Regions from separate parts of the Trichocoleus sp. ST-U1 genome, predicted to be linked through region 1. Evidence: predicted binding sites of a transcription regulator. Region 1 holds the regulator's gene; each other region holds the start of a gene.
What was found. Region 1 encodes NtcA, which controls nitrogen genes in cyanobacteria. Its sites were predicted from a motif close to TTTGTANNNNNNNNTACAAA; they were not measured.
Positions count from the first base shown of each region.

Region 1 (4,019 bases):
CTGAGTTACAGTGCGTCGCAGGGGTGCTACTTCCTCAACGTGATGGATCATATCCAGGATGCCACCTACCGCCGACGATGCCAAAGTGCGGATGGGACCTGCCGAAATTGCATTCACGCGAATATTCTGTGGACCTAATTCAGATGCCAGGTAACGGACACTCATTTCCAATCCAGACTTGGCAATTCCCATGACGTTGTAGTTGGGGATCACCTTAACGCCGCCTAGATAAGTCAGCGTGACAATGCTGCCACCTTCTGTCATCAGTGGTTTTGCTGACCCAGCAAGTTGCACCAGAGAATAGGTACTAATTTCTAGAGCTTGGGTGAAGCCAGCGCGGGTAGTGTTGCTAAAATCACCTGATAAATCTTCCTTGTTCGCAAAAGCAAGACAATGGATCAGGATGTCTAGCTTGCCCCACTTATCGCGGATGGCGTCAAATGTAGACTGAATTTGGGTCTCATTCTGGACATCGCAGGGTAAAAATAAGCTGGGGTTGAGGGGTTCTACCAACTCTGCCACTTTTTTTTCAAAGCGGCCTCGGTCGTCTGGCAGGTAAGTCACTCCTAGATTCGCACCCGCTTGGTGCAGTTGCTGAGCAATCCCCCAGGCGATCGATCGATTGTTGGCAATGCCGGTGACAAGGGCGTTTTTTCCGGTTAAATCTAGCATAAATGTCGATTTTGAAGGCAATATTAGAGGATATCCGATTTAGGGGAGTATTCAAGATCGCGATCGCCCGGAGCAAGGCTGTCTAGTACGGGTAAGGAGCGTGCCTCCTTACTCACCATGCATCCCACCCGATAGCGCAGATACTGTCAAGATATCAACATTTTCCGTCATAATCTTACTTGCCTTGAGCAGGGAGAGAACTAAAGAAGGTAGCCGGGGAAACTACTTTAAAATTTTGTATCAAATAGCACAAAAACCGCTTGGAAGTCAGTTTATCTGTGTCTAATGTCAGAAAACTCTCATAGTTGTTTTGCTATGGTTAAAGTTCCTCCGACAGAAAGTTGCAGAAGTCTGTAGGGCAGCATTTAGGAAAAAGGAAGTGGCAGTGACGCAAGATAGACCGCTAGCAGCTGTGTTCCGTCAACTGGGAGGTGGGGCGTTTCCACCCGTGGTGGAAACTTTTGAGCGGGGCAAGACGATCTTTTTCCCAGGAGACCCGGCTGAACGGGTATACTTTTTGCTCAAAGGTGCAGTAAAGCTGTCTCGCGTGTATGAAGCTGGGGAAGAAATTACCGTGGCGCTGCTGCGAGAAAACAGCGTTTTTGGAGTACTGTCCTTAATTACAGGGCATCGTTCGGATCGGTTTTATCACGCTGTAGCATTTACGCCAGTGGAGCTGCTTTCGGCACCGATCGATCAGGTAGAGCAATCGCTCAAGGATAATCCGGAGCTATCGATGTTGATGCTGCGAGGGCTTTCTTCGCGCATTTTGCAAACAGAAATGATGATTGAGACATTAGCTCACCGAGATATGGGATCGCGCTTGGTGAGTTTTCTATTGATTCTGTGCCGTGATTTTGGCGTTCCTACCGCCAATGGAATTACGATCGATCTGAAGCTTTCTCATCAAGCGATCGCAGAAGCAATCGGCTCCACCAGGGTAACTGTCACCCGCTTACTGGGAGATTTGCGGGAGGAAAAAATGATTTCTATCCACAAGAAAAAAATTACGGTACACAACCCAGTTACACTGAGTCAGCAGTTTACTTGAAAACAGCTAGAGGCTCTCGTCAGGTTGTAGGTTAGGTTGTTGGTTAAAACGGCATGGTAGCGCGAGCAGGTTATCCAGTTTTAACATTTAGTCGGGAGTTGAGTTAAAAGGTGTCAGGTTTTAAGCGGATAGTTTTCAACCTTCCAACCTTTAACCTTTCCGATTTCACCTTCGATCTTTAATTCCTGTTAACCCTTTCTCTAGCCTGCGATGCGATAGGCTGTAACTGGAATGACTGTAGCAGACAATGACCGACAGTGCGCTCTTCCTGATTTTGTCTATTTTAGTGTTGGGAAGCGTCATCGCAACGGTAGGCGATCGCATTGGCACGCGCGTGGGAAAAGCACGCCTGTCGTTGTTCAATCTGCGTCCCCGCAAAACAGCTGTTTTGGTAACGATTCTGACAGGGCTAACGATTTCTGCCTCAACACTAACAATCATCTTCGCGACCAGCGAACAATTGCGGATTGGAGTTTTTAGACTCCAAGAAGTGCAGAAAAAACTCAAGACAGCAAGTAAGGATATTGCTAAAGCGAACGAGCAGAAACGGAAAACCGAAAGCGAACTTGCTAAAACCGCCGCCCAAAAAGAGCAAGTAGAGAAGGAACTCGCTCAAGCTCGCACCCAGCAATCTGTCGCTCAGCAGCGCTTAGATGCGATTAATCGATCTTTGGCAGCTGCGCTGGCTAAACAAGGCCAGACGGAGGCGCAACTAAATCAGACTCAAAGCGAACTGACCCGGGTTGCCAGCAGCTTTCAGCAAACCCAAAAACAGCTTACATCTGTCTCAGGGCAAGCCAAGACGCTACGTTCCGAAATCCAACAACTTCAAGCAGAACGCCAAGAACTCCTCCAGCAGCGAAATCAAGTCAGAGCTGAAATTACTGAATTCAAAGCGAAAGTGACTCAGCGCGACCAAAAAATTGCCCAGCAAGACCGAGCAATTAGCCAACGCGATGAGCAAATTCTCAAGCGGGATCAAGCCCTTGTCGAACTTGATGAGAAACTTGCTGCCTTTCGGAAGAGCCTGAGCGATCGCGACGAGCAAATTGCCCAGCGAGACAAAGCCTTATCTCTACTTGACAACAAAATTTCTCAACGAGATGAGGTGATTGCCCAGCGAGAAAATCGCCTTAAAGAACTCGAAAAACAACAAGCTTCCCTAGAGCAGGAAGTGGCAACCTTAGAACAGTATTACCAGTCTTATCAAACTTTGCGTCAGGGTAGTCTGGCACTGCTGCGCGGTCAGGTTCTGGCGGCGGGCGTTTTTCGTATTGTCGAGCCAGCCGCAGCCCGACAGGTCATTGAGCAGCTGTTACGGGAAGCGAATCGGACAGCGATTAAAGCGACCCAACCCGGTCTCAACAAGGTGGCGAACGAACGGGTCGTGCAAATTACAGAGGCACAGGTCGAGCAACTGATCAACCAGATTCAGGATGGTCGAAACTATGTAGTCCGAGTTTTTTCGGCTGGTAACTATGTCCAGGGAGAAAAGCAGGTACAAGTCTTTGCAGACGCCGCACCCAATCAAGTTGTATTCCGCACTGGTGAAGTCGTAGCAACGACATCTGCCGATCCTTCAAACATGACCGACCAACAAATTCGGCAGCGGATTGACCTGCTGCTTGGAGCATCCCAGTTCCGAGCTACTCGCGCGGGGATTTTGGGCGATACAGTTCAGGTTGGCGATAATCGAATTGTTAGCTTGATTCGGTTTATCGAGCAGTTGAAAAAGCACAATAAGCCGATTTCTCTGAAAGCGGTCGTGGCTGAGGACGCCTATATTGCCGGACCCATGAAATTAAATTTGGAGGCGGTTGAAGACGGAGAAGTTGTGGTCAGGATGTAATTTATTAGTCATTAGTGATGAGATGATGACTAATGGCAATTAACCATTTGTAAATTAGCGATTAGCCAATTCAGATGATTTTAGGGTTCGATCCAGGGCGCGATAAGTGTGGTTTAGCCGTAGTGGGGAAAGACAATTCTCTGCATTACCACCAGGTTGTACCAGCAGAAGCAGCGATCGCAACGCTCCTTGAGTTGTGTGAAAAATTTCCGATTGATACTCTAGTGATGGGCGATCAAACCACTTCCAAAAGTTGGAAAAAGAAACTTCAGCAATTTCCAACGTCGGTGCCAATTGTCCTGGTAGATGAGCGCTACAGTACATTGGAAGCACGCGATCGCTATTGGCAAATGTACCCTCCCCAAGGTTTAGGACGCCTGATTCCCCAAGGGATGCGGAGTCTACCCCGACCAATCGATGACATTGTTGCCATCCTCCTCATCGAAA
Region 1 is NZ_JAMPJZ010000051.1:1,823-5,841, forward strand. Features, by position in the region: gene fabI (enoyl-ACP reductase FabI) at 1-672, opposite strand, end outside; gene ntcA (global nitrogen regulator NtcA) at 1,052-1,723, shown strand; gene NDA06_RS17500 (DUF3084 domain-containing protein) at 1,971-3,572, shown strand; gene NDA06_RS17505 (pre-16S rRNA-processing nuclease YqgF) at 3,647-4,019, shown strand, end outside.

Region 2 (4,019 bases), on a different contig from region 1:
CAAGGGGCATCTAGTCTATCAGCTGGGATAGACTGGTTAGAATTTGAACTTTCTACCAGTGGTCAGCCGTTGTGGCTTTACCGACCCTAGTATGAAGTTTAGATTTTAGATTATAGATGATTTAGATGATTCTGAAATCCAAAATCTAAAATTCAAAATCTCAATTATAAAATGGAGGATGCTTGCGTGGAGTGGCGAGTTCGAGCGATTCGCGGGGCAACAACTGCCTCACAAAACACGGCTGAGGCAATTCGAGAAGTGGTAGCGGAACTACTCGATGAATTAGAAGTACACAATCAACTACATCCCGATCTAATTATTAGTGCCACGTTCTCGGTAACGCGGGATCTGGATGCGATCTTTCCCGCTGCGATCGCTCGCTCTCGTCCCCACTGGGACAATGTTCCTCTGCTAGATGTCCAGCAAATGCACGTGGAGGGAGGGCTGGAGCGTTGCATCCGCTTCTTAATTCACGTCAATTTGCCAGCTTCCCATCCACCGATTTACCATCCTTATCTGCGGGGAGCTAAAAGCCTAAGACCGGATTGGAGTTTGTCTCAGGTTAGCTTATCCTCGCAGTCAACGATTCAGTCGTTTCATCGCTGAGGTTTTTTGTCATTAGTGATTCGTCCCTCGTCATTGACGAATCACTAATGACATTTATTAGCTATTTTCTAGGTTTTTAGGTGATTTGTTGTGAAAATGGATGCCTAAAAAAACGTCATATAAAAAGCTCCAGAAATTTTTTCCTTGCCAGATTCCCAGAGTTTGATAACAGCCTTTTTCATCTAAGAGGGGCTTGGTGGCGTAATAAGCATTCTGGTAGTGATACCAGGGGATGGAAGGCCACAAATGATGAATGAGGTGGTAATTTTGCCCCATGATCAGCAAATTGAGGATGGGGTTGGGGTAAACTCTGGCATTTTTCCAGCGATCGCGTTCTTGATGAGGGCGATGCGGCAAATAATCAAAAAACAATCCCAGCGCCAATCCTACCAGGGCAGAAGGGATAAACCAAAAATTGAGAATGTAGCCTAAGAAGTGGTACTGAATTGAAATATAGAAAATCGTCCCGACAAACAAGCGGCTTAAGAACCATTCTAAAAGTTCATATTTTCGCCACAGCTGCCGTTTAAAGAAAAATACTTCGTGGTATAAAAACCGCACCGGAATTAACCACAGGGGTCCGCCAGTAGAAACGTAATGATCTGGATCGTTTTCCGGGTCATTGACATGGGCATGATGCTGCAAATGAACCCTAGTAAATACTGGGAAGGCAAAGACTAACATCAGCGCACTGCCATGTCCCAGGATGGCATTGATGACTCGGTTACGATGGGCAGAATTATGACAAGCATCATGAATCACCGTTCCACAAATGTGCAAGGCGATCGTGTTTGTGATAAAGCAACACCAGTGAGGCCACTCCCAGAGCCAGTAACCAAAGTTTGATAGCACAACCATCGCTACGGCGGCTAGAAACATGAGTAGCGTTGGGCTTAGGGACGCAGGCGGTTCCAGGAAATGTCTGGGAACTGTCAGCGGCTTTTGTGCCTCCAACAACATTGTTTTCTCCTTTTGAATGATTTAAGGGTTCTGCGGGAACTTTGCTTCGGTTTTCCCGTCACTATGGCATCTAGGGGGGTATGTTGTGCAACATTGGATACACGATAAACAGTACCCACTGATTGACAATTTTCAAAAAACACGCTCTATTTTCCTGACTTCTTACCCTTATTCCTACCACGGAAGCGGGGGATTCTAGTCGTGCTTTCGTAGTATACGCTACGAAGACCGATTTATAAAGATTTATGAAATTAGCTCATTTAATTCAAATGATGCTAACGATAGCCAAAAAATATACAGGAGGATTGTTGATATGTCACCATATCTGTCTAGGTTCGCGTCTGAGACAAAGTCCTTAGTTGTCAAAAGTGTGGCTTTATCTGCTGGTGTAGCAATGCTACTGAATAGCGGTATTGCCTTTGCCGGTTCTGTTCAGCAAGCGCAACTGCCGGGTGTAGAAGATGAGAATACTCAGACCTCGGACGGGGATGTTGTGGTAGACACCGATGGGAGTCCAGATAGCACCACTAGCTCAGGAACGGAATCAGAGAATAGTACAACTGCTAACAAGCCACGGTTTACCTGCCAGCTAACGAACAGTCAGTATATGGTGATGTATCACCCGAAAAGTCAACCCGCTCAAGCTTATGCTTGGGCAACTCCCAGTCCTTTAGGCGGTGGTTGGACTGCGGAGAGACGCTGTAACGAAATTAGTCGCAGATTAGAATCTTATCGACCCGATGGTCTTCAGGAAATGCGGGCATCGGTGGAAAATAACTACAACGTTGTTTGCATCACGACTCAGAAAAATCCAGACTGTCGGATTGTCCTGACTGTACCTCCCGGTGAAAATCCGCAGTTAATCCGCGATCGCGTTTTCCAAAATATCAGCACTGCTGACAGCGGACAGGTGACAGAGGGCGTCAATACCTTTGTTGGGGGTCGGGATGCTCAGATGCTCAACGATCTCTTAAACTTGGGCTTATCTTCCCTTGGCGGGACCACGAATCGCTCCAGCCGTAAGTCACAAAGCGTTAACCTGCGACCTTTCTTAGATCGAGCTGATGGTGGCACCGGCACCCAGTTGAAAGGCGGAGTGCCTATGCGCTCGAATCGAGCCAATCCTCGACTGAATCCAGGCAACTTCCGTTAAAAATTGTTGATAGGCGAGCGGGGACTCAAACCCGCGATCGCATAATCAGCACAATCAATAGAATAGAGAAGATACAAAATTGTTTGGCTTCCCAATATTGCGCCGTCTGGAAGCCAGACAATTTTATTTATTTATAGATGGCGATCGCTCTTATGGGCTAAAACAAATAAAAGCATTCCTAACACGTTGAATCTGTCAATGTTACTTTAGGGATATTGACACCAGGGTAAGTGCATAACTATGTCAGCCGTTAGAAATATAAGGCTGTTACTGGTAGTGTTTTCACTAACAGCGATCGCTAACTCGCTTCAACCAGTACAAGCACAGCCGATTACCCCAGCGGCTGACGGCACCGGCACAATTGTTACTCCAGAGGGGAACCGTTTTAACATTAGCGGCGGCACGCTTTCAAAGGATAAAGCAAATCTTTTTCATAGCTTTGAGCAGCTAGAGTTAAATTCTGGGGAAATTGCAAACTTTCTTTCTAACCCTAATATTCAAAATATCTTAGGGCGCGTTACAGGTGGGAATGCTTCTTATATCAATGGATTAATCCAAGTCACAGGGGGAAACTCCAACCTGTTCTTGATGAATCCATCAGGCATTATTTTTGGTTCTCATGCCAGCCTAAACGTTCCTGCTTCATTTACCGCCACCACTGCCACAGGTATTGGTTTTGGCAGCAATTGGTTTAATGCAATGGGGGCGAATGACTACGCTACATTGGTCGGAACGCCCAACCAGTTTATTTTTAACACTCCTCAACCTGGAAGCATTATCAATGCGGGGAATTTGGCAGTATCGGAGAATTTAACCCTGTTAGGTGGCACGGCAGTTACTACGGGGCAGATGAGGGCGACTGGGGGGCAAATTGCTGTAGTCGGTGTACCGGGTGAGAAATTAGTGCGGCTGAGTCTACCTGGCAGTCCGCTAAGTTTAGAAGTTCAACCGCTACCTACCTCAAATACAGCCACGCTACCCTTTACTCCTTTATCCCTCCCTTCGCTGCTAACAGGCGGAAATCTCGCGAATGCCACGGGATTAACTGTCAATAGCGATGGCACGGTACGATTGACCGCTTCTGGTGCTGAGGTTGGCACACAACCGGGTACTGCCATTGCTTCTGGTACCTTGAATGTATCGGGTCAAACCGGCGGCATCGTCTATGTCTTGGGCAACCAAGCGAGTGTCATTAGTGCCAATATCAACGCTGCTGGCACCAATGGCGGCGGTGCGGTACTGATTGGCGGTGATTATCAAGGTCAAGGCAAAGTTCCAAATGCCTTACAAACATTGGTTA
Region 2 is NZ_JAMPJZ010000033.1:14,004-18,022, reverse strand. Features, by position in the region: gene sppA (signal peptide peptidase SppA) at 1-90, shown strand, start outside; gene aroH (chorismate mutase) at 172-606, shown strand; gene crtR (beta-carotene hydroxylase) at 664-1,566, opposite strand; gene NDA06_RS13775 (COP23 domain-containing protein) at 1,880-2,719, shown strand; gene NDA06_RS13770 (CHAT domain-containing protein) at 2,960-4,019, shown strand, end outside.
Region 2: crtR (beta-carotene hydroxylase) is a predicted target of NtcA. The motif match lies at 1,773-1,792, and genes of this name have one in related genera.

Region 3 (4,019 bases), on a different contig from region 1:
ATCTGAGCCAGCATCAGCAGAAATAGCGAGGTGGCATCCAACTGCAAGTGTCCCCAAGCGTCATCGCCGACTACGACATCACCGCTGCTGGTGTTGTATTTGGCGTGCAGGCAGTCTAGGAGGGATTGGCTTTGTTTAAATTGCTCAACTTTGTGGCTCTGTCGCATCATACAGAACAACAGCCCGCGCATCAGCTTGACGACGCTTTGTTCTAGCTCGTAGGTGCGCCCCTTATCTTCATCGACTTTGCGGTAAGCTAGCGCCAATCCCCAAACGGCGAGAATGCTGTAAACGTTGTCGCGTACCCAGGCATCGGTGTAGTCGCCGTGGGCGTTAATTGCAGTACTGGCGGGCAACAGACCCGTAATCGGATTTTGACGGTTGAGAATGACAGCCTTGATCTGGTGGTAGTAATCGTCTAGGCGATCGCTTAGCGGTTGTGAGGCGTTTAGCAACATATCATTCTCCTAAAGAGAGGGGTGCTGGGGGTCGTCCCCGGCAAAACGAAGAGAGTGTCAGAAATCCAGCCCAAGTGCTTTTTATTTTCGCACCAAAGCTAAAATTCATCTGCCTCGCGAAGCAGATTGCTGCGCGTTCACAATTCTTTAGTTACATTCTTGTACAGATGGTAACAAAAGTTTATTTTACAGAGTTAAGACTATGCAAACTCAAGACCGCAACGATGCAACCAAGATTGGCTTTACGCCCCAAGCTAAAAATTGGAATGGGCGTTTTGCCACGATCGGCTTTTTCATTGCCATGATGATTGAACTCACCACAGGTCAAGGCGTTCTTCACTTCTGGGGTCTGATGTAATATATTTCAATTTTATAAATTTGGTCAATTTCAAAAGCTCGCTGGGAGTTTATCTAGGAACTCCCAGTTTTTTGTTTCCCAAATAATAGTAGGGGCAGGTAAAGAAACCCGCCCCTACTATTATTTATCTCGCTAAAAAGGATTGTCTAGCGAATGTATTCTTTGAGAATACTGTTGCGATTGGGATGCCGCAACTTGCGGAGAGCTTTCGCTTCAATTTGACGAATCCGTTCGCGGGTAACGTTGAAGATTTGACCGATTTCTTCAAGAGTTTTCATGCGTCCATCATCCAAACCGTAGCGCAGACGCAGCACATCCCGTTCGCGGGGGCTGAGGGTGTCGAGGACGCTTTCTAGATCTTCCCGGAGGAGGTTTTTAGAAACTTGATCTTCGGGGGTTTCACCATCTGCTTCGATGAAGTCACCCAGACGGGAGTCTTCTTCTTTACCGATGGGAGTTTCTAGAGAAATGGGTAACTGAGCTGATTTAGCAATGAATCGCAGTTTCTCGATGGTCATTTCCATGCGAGTAGCGATTTCTTCTTCAGTGGGTTTGCGACCCATTTCTTGGGATAGAAGCTTGGTAGTTTTTTTGATCCGAGAAATGGTTTCGTACAGGTGAACAGGTAGTCGAATGGTGCGAGATTGATCCGCGATCGCTCTCGTAATTGCCTGACGAATCCACCACGTCGCATACGTGGAGAATTTGTAACCTTTTTCGTGGTCAAATTTTTCAGCGGCTCGAATCAAGCCTAGACTGCCTTCCTGAATCAAGTCTTGGAAGGATAAGCCGCGATTCATATATTTTTTGGCAATCGAAACCACCAAACGCAGGTTTGACTGCACCATTTTGTCTTTAGCGCGGCGACCTACATAGAGGCGATGTCGGAACGCTGGTAGGCGCTTCTTCACCTCTTTAGACCACTCTTCTTGTTGGGGTTCTCGCCCTAGCTGAGTAGCGAGTTGTTCCCAGACTCGCTCAGATTTCAGCACTCCCTCAGCCCACTCTATATCCTGCGGTTCCCGCTCCAGATTTTCGATCAGTTGCTCGCGCAAACGCTCTAATTCTAGTAAGTCGGCTATCTTGCGTGCGAGTTCAATTTCTTCATCGGCTCTTAAGAGACGAATCCGACCAATTTCTTGTAAATAGAGACGAATCGAATCCTCAGTGTAGTGTTTCTTTTTCGTTTGCACCCGACGACGGGATCTACTGACCTTACCAGGCTTACCTTCGTCTTCATCGGGCGTTACGTCTACAAAGTCGTCTTGATCCGCGTCTTCATCAATTAAGAGATCCAACTCGCTCTCAGGCGGAGTGATGATTTCGAGTACGTCGTTGGCCTGGGTCATGCCGAATTCCTCATGCTCCTTCAGTTAAAGACCAGAAGATGGTGTTAGTTAATCTACAAAACAAGTTAGCCAGTCGTTATACCTTGCCAGCTTTCAACGCTTGCTGACTGGCTCAATGAGAGAAAAGAGAGAATGCGCTTGCGTGCAACGCCAGCGTTCGATAACCGCGTTGAAATAGGTGTTAATGCTGGTAGTGTTCAAAACCTTTCCGATTGTAGCCTTTCTCACAAAACTTGCACGCTTTTGGTTTATTTAAACCTTCAAATATGAAGTTAATGTCAAGGCGGCTTTTCCCAATGGATAATCCGATTGGAATTGATACACCCACTCCGATCTCATCTCCTTCAACTAGCTTGTACAGGATTTACCAGCAACACTCGCTGGTTGATTTGGTGATGCCTCCAGCCAGTTGAGCGCTGTCTTTCTATAAATAGCCTATAGTTAAGCGTCAAAGGTTTGGGGAGAGTAGCACTAAGCAGTAATGAACGTTTAGGCAAAACTAGAGAAAATATTGCTTGATTTCGCATTTTGCTTAAATGCAACTCTATCCTACTGACGCTTGATGGGCGATGGGTTGCGACAAATGGCTGAATTCTATTCCGTCATTCTAATCAACAAGAGCCAAAATGTGACAGAGAAAACATCAATATATTTCCCTTTTAGGTTAAAAAGGTCAACTGACTTTGCTGCCACAGCGCATCGATGGTAACAAATTGATATCCTTGCTGCAATAGTTTAGGCACTAGCTGGGCGGTCGTTTCAGCCACATCTTGACCTCCATAATAGCCATCATGCAAAACAATGACCGAACCATTTTGGACTTGCCGCAAAACTCGCTGTACGACGACGCTAACCCCAGGCTGTACCCAGTCTTCCGGCACCACGCTCCACATGACAGGTCGATAGTTCCACTGCTGCAATAAATCTAAAGTCTGGGGTGTAAACAAACCATTAGGGGGTCGAACGTCACGAACAAATTGTGGATCGAGTTGACAGGCTTGTTGGATCGCCTGCTGTGTCTGTTCCATACTTTGTTTGAGGTCAGATGGACTCAGCTTGGGAAAAGCGCGATGATCGTACCCATGCAGCCCAAGCCAGTGACCTCGCCGGTAGACTTCTTTGGCAGTTGCTGGTGCGCGGTTAACGCAAACACCCAGCCAAAAAAAACTTGCGGGTATGTTGTAGTGGTCTAGCACTTTCAAGAGTTCGGGAGTGTACTGGGGATGGGGGCCATCATCAAACGTGAGAGCGATCGCTCGTGAATTTCCAGTACCCGACCACAGACAACGGGGAAAGGCAGGCTGAAGAATTCGGTACACAATAGGAAATAGCGGAGCTAGCTGCATTTGCTCTTTGATGTCGTTTTTCTAATGGGTGTCAACAGACGGTGAGTCTCAAAGGTCAATTTAAACAACAAAGACCATGTTTTGCCATACTGGCGGGAGCTTCTCTTTTATTTGCTCTCTCTGGGTGCAGCACCGTAACCACTAACCAGTATGAAGCAACCGCCCGGACAACTTTAACCTGGAAAGTCGGTTACTCGACTAATCCGGGTCGCAATCAAGAGCGAATCGAAACTTTTGGCTCTACTTCCTTACTCAACCGCAATGGGGAGAAGCCAGAAGGCGCGGTAATTGGCCCCGACGAACGGGAACTTTGGTGGTCTGCACTGCCACCACGACCCACGCTTGATGAAATTGAACAGCGGCTGCAACCTGCCGAAAAGGCAAGCCAGCCAGAGATTTTGCGAGATGTGAATTACCAAATTACTTATCGCAGCAACGGGCAGAGTGTTACCTTGCCGACGAATTACGATGTCTATCGAGAGGTTGTCAAGGCATATCCTTCCCAAAC
Region 3 is NZ_JAMPJZ010000008.1:27,245-31,263, reverse strand. Features, by position in the region: gene NDA06_RS05005 (glycoside hydrolase family 15 protein) at 1-458, opposite strand, end outside; gene NDA06_RS05000 (chlorophyll A-B binding protein) at 661-816, shown strand; gene rpoD (RNA polymerase sigma factor RpoD) at 963-2,165, opposite strand; gene NDA06_RS04990 (polysaccharide deacetylase family protein) at 2,825-3,511, opposite strand; gene NDA06_RS04985 (hypothetical protein) at 3,601-4,019, shown strand, end outside.
Region 3: rpoD (RNA polymerase sigma factor RpoD) is a predicted target of NtcA. The motif match lies at 2,377-2,396, and genes of this name have one in related genera.

Region 4 (4,019 bases), on a different contig from region 1:
CTGCAATCAAAATGGGGCTGCCTACCTGCTGCCCAACATGGCGTTCGTAGAACGTGACAAAAATATTCACGCCCAGCACAATCAGCAGTAACCACAGCTCAGAGGGGGAAATGATGACGGGTTTACCACCACCGCTGAGAATTCGTTCAATTGCCCCTTGCAGAATTTCAAAGCAGGCAATTCCTAAGAAGGCGGCAATTCCTAACGCTCCCACACCTTCAAATTTCTGGTGTCCGTAAGGATGATCCCGATCGGGTTGAGGTGAAGAAAATCGGCTGGCAATTAATCCCAAAATGTTGTTGGCGCTATCGGTAACGCTATGCAAGGCATCCGCTAGCAAGCTGAGAGAACCCGTCCACGACCCCAGCACTGCCTTCAACGTCATTACGAACAGGTTGAGCAGTAGGGTAATGATTAAAACCTTACGCACTGCCGAGCGGTTATCTGCTACCACAGAATTTTCCTCACTCGCCATTTAGAGTTCTATGGCATTCAGTCTAAAGCTTGTGGCTTCACCTTGCATCTATCCTCTTGTAAATGCTGTCTGTTCTAAGTTATGAGTGATAAGTTGATTCACAATTCAAAACTCTTGATTGCTCATGTCTTCTTCAAAACTCATCCTCAACTTGGTTGAAGGTTCTGTTTCCTTCAGCTTTACGCCCCAGGCAGCCCAAGATTTACAAGGCGCGATCGCTCAGTTGATGCAGAGTCTCAAAGTCATTGCAGGTGGCGGCGGCAAAACCAATCCCCAAAAACCAATGGAATATCGATACACGGGGGATGTCTTTCTAGAGATTTTCTGCAATCCTAATATCTGGCCGACTCCCTTTGCCGCTAAAGTTTTGATCTCCCTCCGAGATGACCGCATTCGCCTGACTACGGAGGCAGAACTCACTCGCTTAATTGAGGATGTTAATCAGTATTTAGAACAGATGGGCTAAAACTGGGCGGGCAAATGGTTGCTTTAGATTCTTTCTTAGGACGGATGCTACTACCCTAAGAAGTCTGCAAAATGTCCCTTTGTGTGTGCTAAATGGTAGCATTAAGACGCCAGATCCTGCGTTTGTTTACTCGCTTGGCGGAAAGCCGAAAGCTAGAAACTTAAAAGTGAGTGGTGCCGAGCGGTTATTTATCGAAAGCGATCGCTAAGGGCTGTCTAACCTTCATTCAATCTGACTGATTTATCTAATGAACTCTAATAATCTGCTGGAGTTAGTACAAAAAGGATTTCGCGTTACTTTGGGTGCAACCGCTTCTCTAGTTGAGAGCGTACAAGACACTCAAAAGCGAGAGCAAAATCTTGAGCTGCTGAAGTCAGACGTCAATCTGGTGGTTCAACAACTAGCAGAAAAAGGAGAGATTACGGAGCTTGAAGCCCGCACTTTCCTGAATTCTCTAATGGCGCAAGCCAATGATGCAGCTAGCACACAATCTTCTGGAACTCCGAGCCGCCCTGCGACAACGCCGGTGACAACGGTTGCCCAGCCAGATATGCAATTGGAGCTAGAGGAGCTAACTGCACAAATTGCTGCAATGCGAACTGAGTTAGAAAAGCTGCGCGACCCCAACTCAGGGATTTAGGTCGGGGATTGCTAGCAGCTTTATCAAAGCATTTATTAGGCTTGCTCCTAGTAGCCTATCTGAAAGTTTGTGCTGAGCAAAACGAAGGAGTTGAAGTGTTGTCACGCATCTCGGTTTGAGCAGAGATCCTGCAAAGAGAATTGCGCGATCGCAGCGCGATTGTTGATCGCAACGTTACGCCAACGCTCCACTACGTTTTGCTCAGAATGGCATCTTCACTTTTTGGATAGGTCTAACAAGCGAACTTAATTATTCGCACTAGAAAGAATCAGAATATTCTCCAAACCAGGCTAATTAAGAATCAACAGGTGAAAGAATAAAAGCAGTCTTTCCTTAAGTTGAGACAAGCGTGGAATCAAGCTTGTCCTGAGTTTCACTGTTTCCAGTGGAAATTTAGGATTGTCTTAAAGGTAAAAAAATATCAATCGTTCTCCCATTGTTCTTGCCCCATCAGATCGCCGATGCGATCGCGGAGTAAGATATTGCATCTTTCTAATTCACACTCAACACAAACCCACTCCCGTGCAGGGATGTACTGGCACAGAACGTAGATGGGTTGCTGACGAGTCACAATTCCTTTCTCCACCAATTGACGGGCTTCTTCTTGAAGAACGTCGATGGAGTATTGCACAGATGATTTAGGCGGCATTATATCAGCAGTCATGGTCTCAGCCTCGAAACTAACGAGCTACGACTATAACTTAATATAATCCAATACTGCTTAGCGCGGAAATAATTTTTGAACAGTATATCAAGTTACAAATGAATTTATTCGTTTAATAAGGATTCCAAAAGTCAGGGAACTTTGACATAAAAATATATCCTTATGCTGATGAAATTGTCGAAGAACGGATCTAGTTATAATTAAGCCTGTATTTTCAAATTGAAGACACCGTAAATAATCGGTGATAACGGTTATGACATTGATTAACAAAATTAATCAATGTGCTGCATAGTTGCTAAATGCTTAGAGCTGGGGCACCGAACAAAACTTCAAGGGCGATCGCCTGAGCTGCTGGCATCTGCCCGTAAGAAAACACACAAGGGATATGCGGGGGCAGGTGTGGAAGAAACTGTTCCAGAAGATAAGGACTGCCGTAAATCACTAGCGCTTGGAGTTCGGCATTTCCTAAGAGTTTTTTAAACAAGTCCTGAGCCAACGGTGTCAAGCCAGCACTGCCTCGGAAAGGATTCCCACGGATGAACAGCTGGAGTAGGGTTGGTTGGGCATTTAAACCCGATTTATGATAAAATACCCAGCCAGGAATTAAGGTGGTGTGGGGATCGAGTAGTTGGAGTTGATAGCCGTGCTGTTTGGGCAGAGCCACAGCCGGTGCTTGTTTATCGAGAAAATCACAATTCAGGGTGTCATCCACCACGATTAAGTTGCGTAAGTTGCCCTGACTGGGAAGTAAAGGAATTTCGCCATGAACGACGAGCGCCTCTCGCACGATGTTGGCAGATGTGGCGAGGGCGTGTGGTTGAGCTAGTTGGAGGAGATGGGGAGGGAATGGTGAAGGCGCTGGTTGGACTTCAGGCGCGATCGCCCTTGCCTCTACAGGCGGCTGTGCTGTGCCTTGTTGGACTCGGCGCTTGGCTGTCCAGATACGCTCAACAGACGCACGAATTCGCGCCTCTGAAATGCGTCCCTGTGCTACCGCGTCGCACACCGCTTGGATAGCACCCGCAGGATCGACTGGCATCAGCAAAATATCTGCACCGGCTTCGACAGCTAAGACTGGAGCTTCATTTGCTCCATAGCGGTTGGCGATCGCTCCCATCACCAATGCATCGGTAACAATTAATCCTTCAAATCCCAGCTGTTGCCGTAGCAGTTGAGTCAAAATCGGTTGGGAAAGGGTGGCAGGGCGTTCGGCATCCCAAGCCGGGATCAGGAGATGGGCACTCATTACGGCATCTACACCGGAGGCTGTACCCGTACCGATTGCTTCTTGAAACGGCAGTAACTCAATCTCAGCCAGTCGTGCCGGGGAATGGGGCAAGACGGGCAAATCTAGATGGGAATCCACCGCCGTATCGCCATGTCCGGGAAAATGCTTAGCAGTCGTTAACACCGGATAAGCTTTCGCCCCCCGGATGAAAGCAGACGCTAGTTGAGTCACTTCCTCTGGGTTTTCGCCAAACGCCCGGACGTTAATCACTGGATTATTAGGATTGTTATTCACATCCACAACCGGCGCAAGCACCCAGTTGATGCCAATCGCGAGTGCTTCCGAGGCGATGATGCCTCCCATTTGTTCGGCGTATTTCAAGGCAAGAGAGGCATCTTTCCGGAATACTGCCCCGATTGCCATCGGTGGCGGAAACCAAGTTGCCCCAGAAAAGCGTTGTCCGACGCCTTCTTCAATATCAGCCGCGATCAGCAAGGGGGTTTTTGCCCAGTCTTGGAGTTGTTGCGATCGCAGTGCTAATTCTCC
Region 4 is NZ_JAMPJZ010000003.1:113,043-117,061, reverse strand. Features, by position in the region: gene NDA06_RS02645 (cation diffusion facilitator family transporter) at 1-454, opposite strand, end outside; gene NDA06_RS02640 (hypothetical protein) at 600-941, shown strand; gene NDA06_RS02635 (hypothetical protein) at 1,027-1,149, shown strand; gene NDA06_RS02630 (hypothetical protein) at 1,189-1,581, shown strand; gene NDA06_RS02625 (DUF4327 family protein) at 2,003-2,245, opposite strand; gene NDA06_RS02620 (glycoside hydrolase family 3 N-terminal domain-containing protein) at 2,541-4,019, opposite strand, start outside.
Region 4: NDA06_RS02625 (DUF4327 family protein) is a predicted target of NtcA. The motif match lies at 2,325-2,344, and genes of this name have one in related genera.